DNA from 3 places in the Paenibacillus sp. FSL H7-0442 genome. Region 3 is predicted to be linked to each of the others. Evidence: riboswitches for the same ligand, from Rfam matches in the RefSeq annotation. Region 3 holds a riboswitch; each other region holds the start of a gene.
The links. Region 3 has a riboswitch for glycine ahead of MHH57_RS19260 (sodium:alanine symporter family protein). Riboswitches for the same ligand answer to the same signal wherever they lie in the genome.
Positions count from the first base shown of each region.

Region 1 (5,079 bases), 1.8 Mb from region 3:
CTCTTTTCTTTATAAGGGCGAATTCTCTTTCCCTAGGACAATGTAGGGGAGAGGTAGTCGCCTTGTTTTATAGAGGAAAAGTAATTGGTTTAAAGCTTAGAAATTACGACTTATTCTTCTTGATTGATGCGTTGCGTGTAAGTGATTCGGTCAAACGCTTGCCAGTCGGCGTCTGAGCCAAGCCGCCTTTGGCGGTCTCGCGGTGCTTCGACGGCATCGCGCTGCCGACTTCAAGCATCACGTCAATGACTTCGTCAGACGGAATAGCGCTGCGCACACCCGCCAAAGCCATGTCCGCTGCGGCAAGCGCAGTCACGGCTCCCAGCCCGTTGCGCACGATGCACGGAATCTCCACGAGTCCGGCGACGGGGTCGCAAATCAGGCCGAGCGTGTTCTTAAGAGCGAGGCCCACGGCGTGAACAGCTTGTTCAGGCGTACCACCGCGCAGCTCGACCATAGCGCCAGCGGCCATCCCGATAGCTGAGCCAATCTCAGCCTGACAGCCTCCCTCCGCGCCAGAAATGAAGGAGTTGTTGGCGATCACGTAGCCAATGGCTCCAGCGGCGAATAGGCCGTTCACCATATGCTCATCATCCCAGCCGAACCGTTCCTGCGCACTGATGAACACACCAGGGATAACCCCACATGAGCCTGCGGTAGGAGTGGCGACAATGCGACCCATAGATGCATTAACCTCCGACACGGAGAGGGCATAAGCCATGGCGAGCGCGGAGGCATCACCGGAGCAGGTCTCCCCTGACCGCAGATACTCGGCCAGGCGCTTGCCGTCGCCGCCCGTCAATCCACTGCGGGATACGGTGGCTTGTGTCTGACCGCGATGAACGGCTTCCTTCATGATTTCATAATAATCAGACATTTGGCGAAAGATTTCTTCCTCCGTTGTATTCGTTTCTTGTACCTGCTCTTGAATCATCAAGCGGCCAATCGTGGTGGATTCTTCAGCGCATAAAGCGCTGATCTCATGCAGATGGCTAAACCGCATCGGATTCAGCTCCTTTTTTCAAATTAATCATCTTAATTTCATACATATGAGGTAAAGAACGCAGTTCCGCAATCAGTTCAGCTGGAGCAGAACTGTCCGTTTCAATGGCGGTGAGTGCTTCACCATCCCGGCCTTTGCGATCTACGTGCATATAGGCAATGTTAATGTGGGCCGCGCCCAGCGCTGAAGTTATTGCGCCCAATGTACCGGGCTTATCCGAGTGGAGAAGCACCAGCGTAGGCAGCTCCCCGGTCAGATTGACCCGGAATTCGTTGAGTTGCTGGACATGGATGCTGCCGCCGCCGATGGAGGAGCCCAGCAGTGTGCGCTGATCCTCGCCCTTCCACAACTCGAAACGGACGGTGTTCGGATGAGGAGCGGGGAGTCCACTGACGGCGAATTCCACGGTCATCCCGGCTTGCTCGGCCCATTGCTCGGCATCTGGAATCCGGTGATCGTCCGTATCGTAATTAAGCAGTCCTGCGATGAGCGCCAGATCCGTACCGTGTCCTTTATACGTATCGGCAAAGGAGCCGTACAGTGTCATACGGGCACGGTCAGGCTGCGCCCCGAGCCAGTGCCGGGCAACGCGTGCGAGTCGCACCGCGCCTGCGGTGTGTGAACTGGAAGGTCCGGTCATGGCCGGGCCGATAATAGAAAATACATCTTTGAAACGCATGGTGTGGCCCCCTGTATGTTCTAATACCATACTATATGGTATTTCCGCGTCTTTGCGCGGTTATGACGGTTCCTAATGCTGACGCACAATGTGAGCACAAAAAAGGACAGGATAAGGAAGTTTCCCTTATCTCTGTCCTCGTTACCTGAGAGTTTCGTGCGGTGTTCTTACCGCCTTACCCCTTGGGTGGCTTGCGCTCTCTCCAGAGTTGCGTCAGATGACGATACATGGACCTGAGAGATTATCCGCCAGCCGGGTGCTGGCGTCTTGCTCCTTCGGTGCCGCCAGAGTGTAAGCCCCCTGGACAGACTCTCCCGTCATCTTCATTCGCGTATACCGTTCTACATGTCTTTCTTAGCGTAATGTATGACGTGCTCGGTGTCAATCACAGGGTTTAATTTTTACATAAACAGGTGCATTTCCAATAAAAAAGATTAAAGTTTACATAATTATGGATGAAATCAGGAAGGAATTAGAAGATTGGCGGCTAATCTGATAGAGGACAAGTACATTTATGGAAATCATAGGAGGGATATTGACGTATGGTAAAAGGCTTGCGGTTCACAGGTTCACGCTTAAAAGGGATGCTGCATCTAGCAGCGATCGTTTCACTGCTGATCGGGATCTTCGTTCCGTTCGGTCAGGTCAAGGCAGAGGGAGCATTGACAGTAGCCGAAGCACTTCAGGGCCAAAGCAGTGGAGGTACGGTGACGGTAGAAGGTTATATCGTCGGACATGCTACCGGATCGAAAACGGCTAACTTTTCTTCTCCGTTTGCGAATGATTTTAACGTACTGATTGCCGACCAGGCCAATGAACGTAGCACGTCTAATCTATTGGATGTACAGCTGACATCCGCGTACAGAGGGCAATTTGGGCTAACAGGCCATCCTGAGCTGATTGGCAGCAAAATCCGTGTGACGGGTACACTCGGCGCCTACAATAATTTTGGTGGAGTGAAAAGCCCAAGCGCTGTTGAACTGGTGAACGGAAGCGAGCCGGGGGAACCAGGTGAACCTGGTGAACCTGAACCTGGCAACCCGGGTCAACCCGGTACTACATTGCCGGATGGAAAAGGCAAAAAGGTGCTGTTCGATAATACGCACGCACAGACCGCTGGTGCAGCAGATTGGGTCATTGAAGGCGCCTTCTCCGACTTTGCCAATGGACTGCGTAATGTAGGCTTTACGGTAGACCCATTAAATCGTCCCATTCCTTTTACTTATGGAGAGCAGGCCATAACCTATGACAAGCTGCGCCAATATGATGTGTTCATTATTGGTGAAGCGAATGTTGCCTTTAAGGCATCCGAGCAGGCTGCCCTGCTGCAATACGTGAATAACGGAGGGAGCGTCTTCTTCATCTCCGATCATTATAATGCAGATCGTAACAAAAACCGTTGGGATTCCTCCGAGGTTATGAATGGCTACCGTCGTGGAGCCTATACTAATCCGGCCAAAGGCATGACTGCAGAAGAGGCTGCATCACCGGCAATGCAAGGATTAACAAGCTCCGATTGGCTGGCGGCCAACTTTGGCGTTCGTTTCCGTTACAATGCGCTCGGTGATGTGAATGCTACCGACATTGTAGCCGCAGATCAATCTTTCGGTATTACCAAGGGTGTGCGCTCGATTGCCATGCATGCAGGATCTACGCTGGCTATTATTGATCCTACCAAGGCTAAAGGCATTGCTTACATCCCTTCAGGCACGAAAAAATGGGGTAATGCGGTAGATCAGGGGGTTTATAACGGCGGGGGCCGTGCGGAAGGACCTTATGCCGCTATCTCCAAGGTAGGCCAAGGCAAGGCAGCATTCATCGGTGATTCTTCCCCTGTAGAAGATGCTACACCGAAATATGTGCGTGAGGAAAACGGACAGTCGAAGAAGACATATGATGGCTTCAAAGAAGTGGATGATTCAACCTTCCTGGTGCAAACGGTTCAATGGCTTGCATGGAAGCAGGACTACACGAAATTGTCCGATGTGGCAGGTTTGACTCTGGATCAACCAACGAAGCTTCTGCCATTCGAAGAGCCTGCGGCGTCCACGGAACCACAGCCTGAGCCTTGGTCTGCTCCGGCAGCAGGCTACAAATGGTACGATCCTAGAACATTCAAGTCTGGCTCCTATGGAGCGGCTTCGTAAATTATATTGTCAGGAGCTCAATGTGAGCTTGGGTTAGTTAGTCGTTTGATCCCTGCTGAGGGATCAGGCGACTTTTTTTGTGATGAAAATTAACCTGTGGTTGGTTATTTCATTACATTTTGTGCCAGAAAGGCCGCACTATTGCTGGATCATTGATTTTTTAAATGATGTTGATAGCATAATCTTAATTGATATATCCATATACTGGTGATAGGATGTATTCAAATTATTCCGACAAAAACGGTATGTAATGTTCATGAGAGGTTTTAAACATCAAACATGGTGAGAATAAGCGGGACAAGACCATGGAGAATGGAGGAAGCGCGCATTGAATACCGAACCTGTGTTGGAAATTAAAGGATTATCCGTATCTTTTCGCATCCAGGATCAATATCACCCCGCAGTCGACCATCTGGATCTGACGGTCAACCCCAATGAAGTGCTGGCTGTAGTCGGAGAATCCGGCTGTGGCAAAAGCGCGTTAGCGCTTTCGATCCCGCAACTGCATGACATGGAACGCACGCGTGTAGAGGGGGAGGTCTTTTTTAAAGGAACGGACTTGAACCGTCTTTCCTCAGGGCAAATGAATAAAATCCGCGGAGCGGGAATTGGCATGATCTTTCAGGACCCGTTGACAGCACTCAACCCGTTGATGAGCATTGGCAAGCAGATTGAGGAAAATCTTGATTATCATACGTCACTATCTACGAAGCAAAAAAGGGAACGTGTGCTGGAGCTGCTGGAAAGTGTAGATATACCGAATCCAGTGCGTGTGTATGATCAGTATCCGCATGAACTGTCAGGAGGGATGCGGCAGCGTGTGATGATCGCGATTGCCATAGCTTGCCGACCTTCTCTTATTATTGCAGATGAGCCGACGACTGCGCTCGATGTAACGATCCAATCGCAAATTCTCGACTTGCTCAAACAACTTCAACAGGAGACTGGGAGCGGTATTATCCTGATTACGCACGATCTTGGTGTTGTGGCAGAAGTAGCCGACCGCGTGGTGGTCATGTATGCCGGAGAAATCGTGGAGAGCGCTGATGTTTTTGAATTATTCAGGCATCCACAGCATCCGTATACGCGTTCTTTGCTTGCTTCCATGCCGGGATCGCATACCAAGGGGGAATCACTGCATGTCATCGGCGGCATTGTTCCCTCATTACAAGATATCCCCCGCAATAGCTGCCGCTTTGCTCCACGTATTCCCTGGATTCAGCAGAGGGTGCATGAAGACCATCCCCAAT
Region 1 covers NZ_CP151963.1:428,626-433,704, forward strand. Annotated here, with positions in the region: gene sdaAA (L-serine ammonia-lyase, iron-sulfur-dependent, subunit alpha) at 104-1,003, opposite strand; gene sdaAB (L-serine ammonia-lyase, iron-sulfur-dependent subunit beta) at 993-1,682, opposite strand; glycine riboswitch at 1,805-1,898, opposite strand; gene MHH57_RS01920 (DUF6359 domain-containing protein) at 2,225-3,829, shown strand; gene MHH57_RS01925 (ABC transporter ATP-binding protein) at 4,158-5,079, shown strand, end outside.
Region 1: another riboswitch for glycine. It lies ahead of sdaAB (L-serine ammonia-lyase, iron-sulfur-dependent subunit beta); the one in region 3 lies ahead of MHH57_RS19260 (sodium:alanine symporter family protein).

Region 2 (5,079 bases), 210 kb from region 3:
AGCAAATGTTAGACGTGGCCTTTTCGCGGCGGATATGCTGTTCCCGCGCTTGCAAGGTCAGCACGAAGCCGCGTTTGCCGTTACGGTCTGTGGTTTGGCCTACGATACGCCCAGGGATACGACGCATATGTGCCTGAGAAACGGCAAAGTAACCGCAGGTCGGACCGCCGAGGGAGGACGAGATCCCAAGCGGCTGCGCGTCTCCTACAACAATATCCGCGCCCTGCTTACCGGGCGCCTCCAGCAAGCCAAGTGCCAATGGGTTGGCACTGACGACCATTAGCCCCTTGTGTGCATGGATCAGGTCAGCCATCGGCTTCAGATTTTCCACGGCTCCAAAAAAGTTGGGGCTTTGGATCAAGACAGCCGCCGTCTGTTCCGATACGGCCGCGGCAAGCGCATCGACATCCGTTACGCCGTCCGAACAGCCGATCTCCACGATGTCCAAGTCCAATCCGCGCGCATAGGCTGCCAATACCTGGCGTGCCTCTGGATGGACAGACCTTGATACGATAAGCTGTTTACGGCGCGTGGCTGCGGCGGCCAGTGAGCCCGCTTCCGCCAGAGCTGTCGCTCCATCGTACATGCTGGCATTCGCTACTGCCATGCCTGTCAATTCGCAAATATACGACTGGAATTCAAAAATGGCTTGCAGCTCGCCCTGGCTTACTTCCGGCTGATAGGGGGTGTAGGCTGTGTAAAATTCGGAACGTGAGGTGATGTGCTGAATGACGGACGGAATATGATGATCATAAATACCTGCACCAAGAAAGCTGGCATGTGTATCTGTATTGGCATTGTGCCCGGCCAGCTCGGCCATGTGGCGAGTTAAGGCTCTTTCGTTGAGCCGAGAGGAAAGAGGGAGTTCCCCTTGATATCGAATGGCCTCTGGAATGTCACTGAATAAATCATCAATGGATGATACGCCCACCACACGCAGCATTTCGGTTTGATCTTGTTCGGTCATGGGGAGATAGCGATGCTGCTTCATAAGTTCTGGCTCCTTTCGAAAAGCAAAATTTAGATAGTAAATTAGCTAATACATAATCGTAGTTGGAAAATCCAGAATTTCGTATCTGACATGATCATTTTTTTGAAATGAAGAGGATTTAGGATCAGCGTGGCCGTTTATAAAAGGGGGCTGCGACCACTTCCGCACGCAGGCGTTTACCTCGAATTTCGACCTCTAACGGTGTAGATAGGGTGCTAAAACGACTGTCCACCAGGGCTAGCCCCAAATTACGCTTCAAGGTGGGCGATTGAGTCCCCGTTGTGACCTCACCAATGTGTTGGCCTTCCGCGAAGACTGGATAATGAGCGCGCGGGATACCGCGGTCAATCATTTCCAGCCCGATCAACTTGCGAGGAATTCCTTGTTCTTTCTGGTGTTGCAGTGCTTCCCTGCCGATAAAATCTCCTTTATTCAGCTTGACGAAGAAACCTAAACCAGCCTCAAGCGGTGAAATGGTGGCAGATAACTCCTGTCCGTACAGCGGCAGCCGTGCCTCAAACCGCAGTGTATCGCGAGCACCAAGCCCAGCGGGAATTAGCCCATACGATTCACCGCAACGAAGCAAACCATTCCACACGGTGGGTGCTTCCTCAGCAGGTATATAAAATTCAAAACCGTCTTCCCCGGTATATCCGGTTCGGGAGACGAGTGCTTTTGCTCCGAACAATTGCACGTTCTCATGGAATCGGAAGGATGCGAGATTCGTAATATCTGCATCTGTCACGGCTGCGGCAATATGTGCTGCTTCCGGTCCTTGTAATGCTAGCAATGCGATCGCATCAGACACATTCTCCAGATGAACCGATGCAGGTACGTGGCGCATGAGCCAATCCCAATCTTTGTCGATGTTGGAGGCATTCACAACGAGCATGTAGCGCTCTGGTCCTTTGCAGTATACAAGCAAGTCATCCACTACGCCTCCATCGGGGTAACACAGGAGTGAATATTGTGCTTGGCCCGGTTCCAACTGGCTGACATCATTCGTGGTTACCCGTTGCAAAAAAGCCTCGGCTTCTTTGCCCTCAACCAAAAACTCGCCCATGTGCGAGACATCGAATAAACCCGCGCGTTGCCGGACGGCCTCATGCTCTTTTTGGATGCCGCTAAACTGAACGGGAAGCTCCCACCCGCCAAAGTCAATACAACGAACCCCGGGCTGCGTCCCGTAGGACGGAAATAATGGTGTTCTTCGCAAATTAGACATTTTTTCACTCCTATCCAGTGTAATCGGCTAAACAAAAAAGACAGGCTGAAAGAAACGTATAGACGGCAGTCCATACTCTTCTTTCAGCTCTGTCCTTGATACCAGAAAGTTACCCCGGTGTGAACCAGGTTTCCCCTTGGGTGATCCGCTCTAATCGCGAATGCTCTCCAGAGATGCGTCCGGCAGAGGTCCTTTTGCCTGAGAGATTCACCTGCAATGCAAGTTTACTCCTTCGGCGCTACCTTTTGGATCAACGGTAGGTTACCCGGTTTTGCAGGTAACAACTTGATCCGAGTTCGCGTGCACAACTGTCTCAGAAACGACAACAGCTATGCGAATCTTTTGGGTAGTCTCTCCCTCCGCGTTCATCCGCGTTTGCAGTTGTCGGGGTATTTCCAAAAGCATTTGCTATAACCCATTAATACGCAAATCCATTCAAAATGTCAATAAAAATGTCATATAAAACAATCCAAAAAACATTTAATATATAAATAAGGATATGTAAGCGTTTGTTTCAAGTTACCATTTTTTAATATTCTATGCTATATGAGATAACATGAAGTATTTTTGTTAGTATTATTGACATGAGTGTTCATGTTGTCATAATCTTAACCTGTCTAATACAGGTGATTAAAAGCATTTTATTCATGTGGAAGTGAGGCGAAAGCAGGATGAGTGAAGTGAAACGGGAACTTTGGTATACAGACGAACATGAGTGGGTTCAGCGTACAGTAGACGGGACGTTGCGGATCGGCATTACAGACTTTGCACAGCATCAACTGGGTGATATTGTTTTTGTGGAATTACCTGGGGCGGGAGCAACGATTGAACAGGGGGCAGAGATTGGTACAATTGAATCGGTGAAGACCGTATCCGACCTTTTTGCTCCGGTGGCGGGAACCGTATTGAAAGTAAATGAAGCTCTGGAAAGCACACCTGAGCTGGTGAATGAATCTCCCTATGAAAAGGGTTGGATGATCGAAGTAGAGATGGGCAATGATGTCGAGGAAGCTCTGAGCAAGCTGCTGTCTGCGGATCAGTACGAGAAGTTGATTTCGGATGAACAATAATGAGCAATATAAGATGGAATATTAGCGCTTTATTCTAAATTTTTATATGGATATTAAATTGAATAAAAGCATCGTTAGTCCGCTCGTTTTGTGTATAAAATAGTCGCTATGACCTGACATGGCGGCTATTTTTTTGTTGTCTTTTAGAAGACGTAATTACGTCGATTTATTAGATTTAGAGGTGAGCTCCTCTATATAAGGTGCAGATTTACAGCACTGTTTTTTCGACTAATTTCCATTGTTATCGGTCATATTAAGAAGAATTATGCAGGTATAATACGTTGTCCGTTATTTTAAATTTAAATGTTGTCATCAACGTTCATGACGAAAGTACGTTTTCATTTCGTTGATGAAGATAGCGCTGTCATTTAGTATGAATTTTAAGAAAAGGTAGTGATGCTATTTACTCACAAGGAGGATATGAATATGAGCACAGTGGACACAAAGTCCAGTTCAAGCGGTGGCGCTCGTGTCGCCGTCCAACGTTTTGGCCGTTTTCTCAGCGGTATGGTGATGCCGAATATGGGAGCCTTTATTGCGTGGGGATTAATTACAGCACTCTTTATTCCGACCGGGTGGTTCCCGAATGAGGGTTTTGCACAACTGGTTGATCCGATGAAAAATTATTTGCTGCCGCTGCTGATTGGTTATACAGGGGGCACGATGATTCACGGACAGCGTGGAGGTGTGATCGGTGCCATCATGACGATGGGTGTCATAGTAGGAGCCGATATCCCGATGTTCCTGGGCGCGATGGTAGCTGGTCCACTGGCTGCGTGGATATTGAAGAAGTTCGACAAGGCCATTGAAGGCAAAGTCAGATCAGGCTTTGAAATGCTGGTCAATAATTTTTCGGCCGGGATTATCGGTGCCATTCTAGCACTGCTTGCCCATGTGGCGATCGGCCCGGTTGTACAAATGATCAGTCAAGTGTTGTCGGCAGGGGTACAGTTCCTCGTGAACGCGGGGCTATTGCCGCTTGTCAACCTCATTATTGAGCCCGGAAAAGTATTATTTTTAAACAACGCGCTGAATCACGGAGTATTGAGTCCGATTGCGTTGGAGGAAGCTGCAAGAACAGGCAAATCCGTACTGTTCATGCTGGAATCCAACCCTGGGCCGGGGCTTGGTATTTTGCTGGCCTACTGTCTGTTCGGTAAAGGCTCTGCGAAGTCGTCAGCTCCTGGCGCAGTCATCATTCATTTTTTCGGCGGGATTCATGAAATTTATTTCCCTTATATTTTGATGAAGCCGATTCTGATTCTTGCAGCTATAGCTGGCGGTGTTGTGGGAACCTTCTGTTTCATGTTGACAGGTGCCGGACTGGTTGCTGCTCCTTCACCGGGTAGTATCATCGCCTATTTTCTAATGACGCCAAAAGGTGGATATTTGCCAATGCTGAGCGGGGTGATCGCTGCTGCGGTCGTATCCTTTGCTGTTGCAGCAGTGTTACTCAAGACAGGTAAGCAACAAGAAGAGGGGCTGGAGGAAGCTGCATCTCGCCTGAAAGATATGAAAAATCAAAGCAAGAGTGCCAGTGCTAACGCCACTGTAATGGAAGATAACCACGAATCTGATCGTGCTGCCGAGATTGTCGCAGATCGAACGCTCAAGGATAAATCCGAAGTGAACAAGATTGTCTTTTCCTGTGATGCAGGTATGGGTTCAAGCGCGATGGGTGCCTCGATTTTACGCAAAAAAATGAAGCAGGCGGGCGTAGGCGTAACAGTTACGAATACGGCAATCAGTGAAATTCCACAGGATGCGGATATTGTCATTACGCAAAAAACGTT
Region 2 covers NZ_CP151963.1:4,163,801-4,168,879, reverse strand. Annotated here, with positions in the region: gene gcvPA (aminomethyl-transferring glycine dehydrogenase subunit GcvPA) at 1-991, opposite strand, end outside; gene gcvT (glycine cleavage system aminomethyltransferase GcvT) at 1,116-2,216, opposite strand; glycine riboswitch at 2,393-2,585, opposite strand; gene gcvH (glycine cleavage system protein GcvH) at 2,888-3,286, shown strand; gene MHH57_RS18430 (PTS mannitol transporter subunit IICB) at 3,713-5,079, shown strand, end outside.
Region 2: another riboswitch for glycine. It lies ahead of gcvT (glycine cleavage system aminomethyltransferase GcvT); the one in region 3 lies ahead of MHH57_RS19260 (sodium:alanine symporter family protein).

Region 3 (5,079 bases):
CCGCCAGTTTATTTCCGATCTTGCCGCCGGAGCGGTCAAAGATTAGATTTATTTGAATTCCCTTATTCATTTCATGTATAATAGTTAATCGTCATTTCAAATAGCTTACATGGTAAAGTTAGGTATTCAACAGGCAATCAGGTTAAGCGATTTACGATTTGAACATGAACTATGAACTGAGGGGAACTTTCCAGATGAACAAATTCACATATTATAACCCCACCAAATTAATATTTGGAGACAATCAAATTGAAGAACTGCAGCAGGAGCTGCTGAATTACGGCAAAAATATTTTACTGATATACGGAGGCGGAAGTGTCAAGCGAAATGGTCTGTATGACCAGGTATTAAACGCGTTAGAGCCGCTACATCTTAACATTCATGAATTGTCCGGCGTAGAGCCGAATCCGCGCTTGTCCACCGTTAAGAAGGGCATCGACATTTGCCGAAATGAAAACATCGACTTCTTACTTGCAGTAGGCGGCGGAAGCGTTATTGATTGCACCAAAGCCATCGCAGCAGGGGCTGAATATGACGGCGATGTGTGGGATATTATCAATAAAAAGCACATGCCTACCCAGGCTCTGCCATTCGGTACCATCCTCACACTCGCCGCTACCGGTTCAGAAATGAATCCAGATTCTGTTATCACCAACTGGGAAACAAACGAAAAATACGTATGGGGCAGCGCGGTGACGCATCCGAAATTCTCGATTCTGGACCCAAAAAACACCTTCTCTGTGCCACGTGATCAGACGGTATATGGCATGGTGGATATGATGAGCCATGTATTTGAACAGTATTTTCACAATGTTAAAAATACACCGTTGCAAGATCGTATGTGCTTTTCCGTGCTGCAAACCGTAATCGAAACTGCACCTAAGCTGTTGGAGGATTTGCACAACTACGAGCATCGCGAAACGATTTTATATGCCGGAACGATTGCTCTTAACGGAACACTGCAAATGGGCTACTTCGGGGACTGGGCTTCGCATACGATTGAACATGCATTATCTGCTGTATATGATATTCCTCATGCTGGCGGTCTGGCGATCCTATTCCCCAACTGGATGAGACATACGGTGGATCAGGATGCTGCACGCATGAAACGGCTGATGCTCAGCATGTTTGACTTAGACACCGTAGATAAAACAGATAGAGAAATCGCTTTGGAGGGTATTGACCGTCTTAGTGCATTCTGGACAAGTCTCGGTGCCCCTTCCACCCTGGCCGGTTACAATATTAATGATGAGCAATTGGAAAAAATCGCAACCATTGCAGCCCGTGAAATGGAATATGGAGGCTTCGGTAATTATAAAAAGCTGAAACAGGAAGATATTTTAGCTATTTTGCGTGCATCGTTATAACATTCAAAAAGGAGTGTCCTCAAGCCTGTGATGGCTGAAGGCACTCCCTTTTGGAATTTATGAATTAACTGTTTGTCCCTTTTCTTCTACTTGAATAGCTGCCCCTACACTGGCACCTGCAAGAATGCCCTTTTTCTTACTAGAATTCAGAGAATCCATATAGGTTCGGGTTTCTGCAACGACAATGCCTGATAAGCCGAGCAGTGCAATCAGGTTCGGGAAAGCCATCATTGCGTTAAAGATATCTGCCAGCAGCCAAATCGCATCCAGTTTAATGAACGCGCCCCCGCCAACGAGTAGAATGAACAGATAACGGTATGGCTTAATCCACTTGACGCCAAGCAAGTATTCAACACAGCGTTCCCCGTAATAGTTCCAGCCGAGCATGGTGGTGAACGCGAACATAATCAGAATAATTGTGAGCAGTTCTGCCCCCAGCGGGAATGCGCTGGAAAATGCTTGCTGAGTCATCAGGCCCGCATCGGTAGGCCCGCTCCACACACCGCTAACCAGTAGCGTCAACCCGGTCATCACACAAATAACCATCGTATCAATAAACACGCCTGTCATGGAAATCAGCCCTTGTTCCGCAGGCCATTTGGTTTTGGCAGCTGCGGCTGCAATCGGTGCGCTTCCCAATCCGGCCTCATTGGCAAAAATACCTCTGGCTACCCCACTTCGCATCGCCAGCATAATCGTAGCTCCGGCAAATCCGCCCGTTGCCGATGTAGTTGAAAATGCCGAATGGAGCACCAGCGCAATTGCGGCAGGAAGCTGGTCAGCAAACCGAATCAGTACGATGAGACAGATCAGTACGTACAAGCCTGTTTTAAAAGGAACGACCTTCGTCGATACCTTGGCAATACTTTTGAGTCCTCCAATAGTAACCAGTCCTGTGAGGATAGCAATAATCAGTGCCGTTACAATGGGCGGAACACCAAAACTGTTTTCCGTCGAAGATACAATCGCTTTGACCTGTGGAAACGTTCCAATCCCGAACAACGCTACCAGCATGCCCGAAAAAGCAAACAGCATCGCCAGCGGTTTAAAACGGCGTCCCAGACCTTTCTCAATATAATACATCGGGCCGCCGGAAAATTGTCCATTCCGATCCTTCACCCGGTATTTTACCGCAAGTACACCTTCCGCATATTTCGTCGCCATCCCAAAAAAGGCTGCAACGACCATCCAGAACAAGGCACCCGGCCCGCCCAGCTTAATGGCTGTCGCTACGCCGACAATACTTCCTGTGCCAACTGTAGCCGCTAGCGCCGTACTCAAAGCCGCAAAACTACTTACATCCCCGCTGCCTTCATTCGGGGCCTTACCGATCAGCTTGATCGCCAGGGGCAGGCGGAATACCTGCAACATTTTCAGACGTATGGTCAGCCACAACCCCGTTCCCATGACAAGAATGATGAGAGGCGCCCCCCATATCCAACTGCTAATCGCTTCTAACACATGTACCAAATTCATTTCAACCCGCTCCTCCAGCATATTAGAAAACAAAAAAGAGTCAAATCAGCTGATTCGACTCCTGGAGAGGTTAAAGGCACGAAAAAATACAACCATCTTGTGCAGGTTTCTGCCTCTAATAGCTCATAAAAAAGCCTAGGGCATTCCCTGTCACAGGTTATTCGCGTCTCTGTCCTTTTGCCTGAGAGTTTAAGCAGATGTTCTCTGCGGTGCACCTTCGGCGCCCAATTAAGGGTCTCTCCAGAGTTCTGTCCGTTTACGGTCCCCGCTTGTGGCTGTAAACAGCCTAAGCACCTGAGAGTTTTGCCCCTTCGGTCGGAACTTTCGTTCCATCTCCCGCAAACATCAACCAGACATATGAAATTTTTATTCATTATACAGAAAACTTTCAGCTTATTACAAGTGAAAAGTTTGTGAAGCCCTCTGAAATATTATTATGTCTATCAAAAAAGCGGGTACAGCAGATTGCATCCTTAGGATGTCCTCTGCTATACCCGCCCGAGACGATATGAAATTACAATTCTTCACCATTGGTTGCTATCACATTTTTATACCAGTTAAAAGAGTCTTTTTTGGAGCGTTTGAGCGTTCCGTTACCGTCATCATCCAGATCAACGTAAATAAATCCGTAGCGCTTGGACATTTCGGAAGTAGACATGCTCACGAGGTCGATAGGGCCCCAGCTGGTGTAACCAATCAGATCAACACCGTCAGCAATCGCTTCCTTCATTTGGACAATATGCTGACGCAAGTAATCAATGCGATACGTGTCATGCACAGAGCCGTCCTCTTCCACCTTATCATATGCACCCAAGCCATTTTCCACGATGAACAGCGGCTTTTGATAGCGATCATAAAACGTATTCAGTGTAACACGCAGGCCGATCGGATCGATCTGCCATCCCCAGTCGGAGGACTGCAGATACGGATTTTTCACGCCGCCAATCAGGTTTCCTGCTGCTTTCTCGCCTTCTGGACCTGCCGATACGGTCAAGGTCATGTAGTAGCTAAATGAGATAAAATCAACCGTATTATTTTTCAAAATTTCGGCATCGCCGGGTTCTGTCTGGATCACAATATTATTTTCTACAAAATAACGATTCATATAGTTGGAATATTCCCCACGGGCATGCACATCCGTAAAGAATAGGTTCATCTGATTTTCATGCTGGGCTTTCAGTATATCCGCTGGGTTACACGTATGTGGATAGCTTTCTATACGTGCCAACATACAGCCGATCTGAGCACCCGGGATGATCTCATGTCCCCGTTTGGTTGCCAGTGCACTAGCTACAAATTGATGATGCAATGCTTGATATATCGCTTGTTGTTTGTTTTCTACACGGTCAATAACCACACCGCCACCGGTGAACGGACTCATGGTCATTACATTGATTTCATTAAAGGTCAGCCAGTATTTTACTTTATCCTTATAGCGTGTAAACACCGTTTCGGCATAATTGACGTAATGCTGTATGACTTCACGACCCAGCCAGCCATTATACTTCTGAGTCAGACCTAGCGGTGTTTCATAATGTGACAATGTTACCAAGGGCTCAATATTATATTTGCGCAGCTCATCAAATACATTGTCGTAGAATTGCAATCCTGCTTCATTCGGTTCGTGATCATAGCCATTCGGGAAAATCCGCGACCAGTGGATGGACATACGAAATACTTTAAAGCCCATTTCAGCGAACAATGCAATATCTTCTTTGTAGTGGTGGTAAAAGTCCACACCTTCACGTTTTGGGAAACGGGCATTGACTTTGCCTGCCAAAATGTCTTCGAGTCGCTCGGACGAAATCTCTATAGCGTGATCGTTCTTACGTTCCGCTTTGGGTACATAAGCAATCATGTCTGCGCTGGACAAGCCTTTTCCATCTACGTCAAAAGCACCTTCCAATTGGTTGGCTGCAGTTGCCCCGCCCCACAAGAAGTTTTTCGGAAATCCTTTTAGCATCTTCGTCATGGTATAAAGACCTCTTTCCGTATATAAGATTTTTACTTTGGCCTAAGTAATCCCATCAAATGCTGCAAATGTGAATCCATACCTAACGGTAACCGTTCTCCTTTGAAATGCATTGACAGATGCTTTAAAATAGATGTAATGCCCTCATAAGCATCCTAATTGTTGTAACGCGTTTCATGTCAAGTATTTTTTTCTTATGTGAGGAGAAGCACCATGTCGAATCTTGATCAAATTGCAAAACTGGCGGGCTTTTCCAAGGCTACG
Region 3 covers NZ_CP151963.1:4,377,934-4,383,012, forward strand. Annotated here, with positions in the region: gene MHH57_RS19250 (carbohydrate ABC transporter permease) at 1-46, shown strand, start outside; gene MHH57_RS19255 (iron-containing alcohol dehydrogenase) at 195-1,367, shown strand; gene MHH57_RS19260 (sodium:alanine symporter family protein) at 1,425-2,843, opposite strand; glycine riboswitch at 3,003-3,097, opposite strand; glycine riboswitch at 3,116-3,192, opposite strand; gene MHH57_RS19265 (glycoside hydrolase family 1 protein) at 3,358-4,815, opposite strand; gene MHH57_RS19270 (LacI family DNA-binding transcriptional regulator) at 5,029-5,079, shown strand, end outside.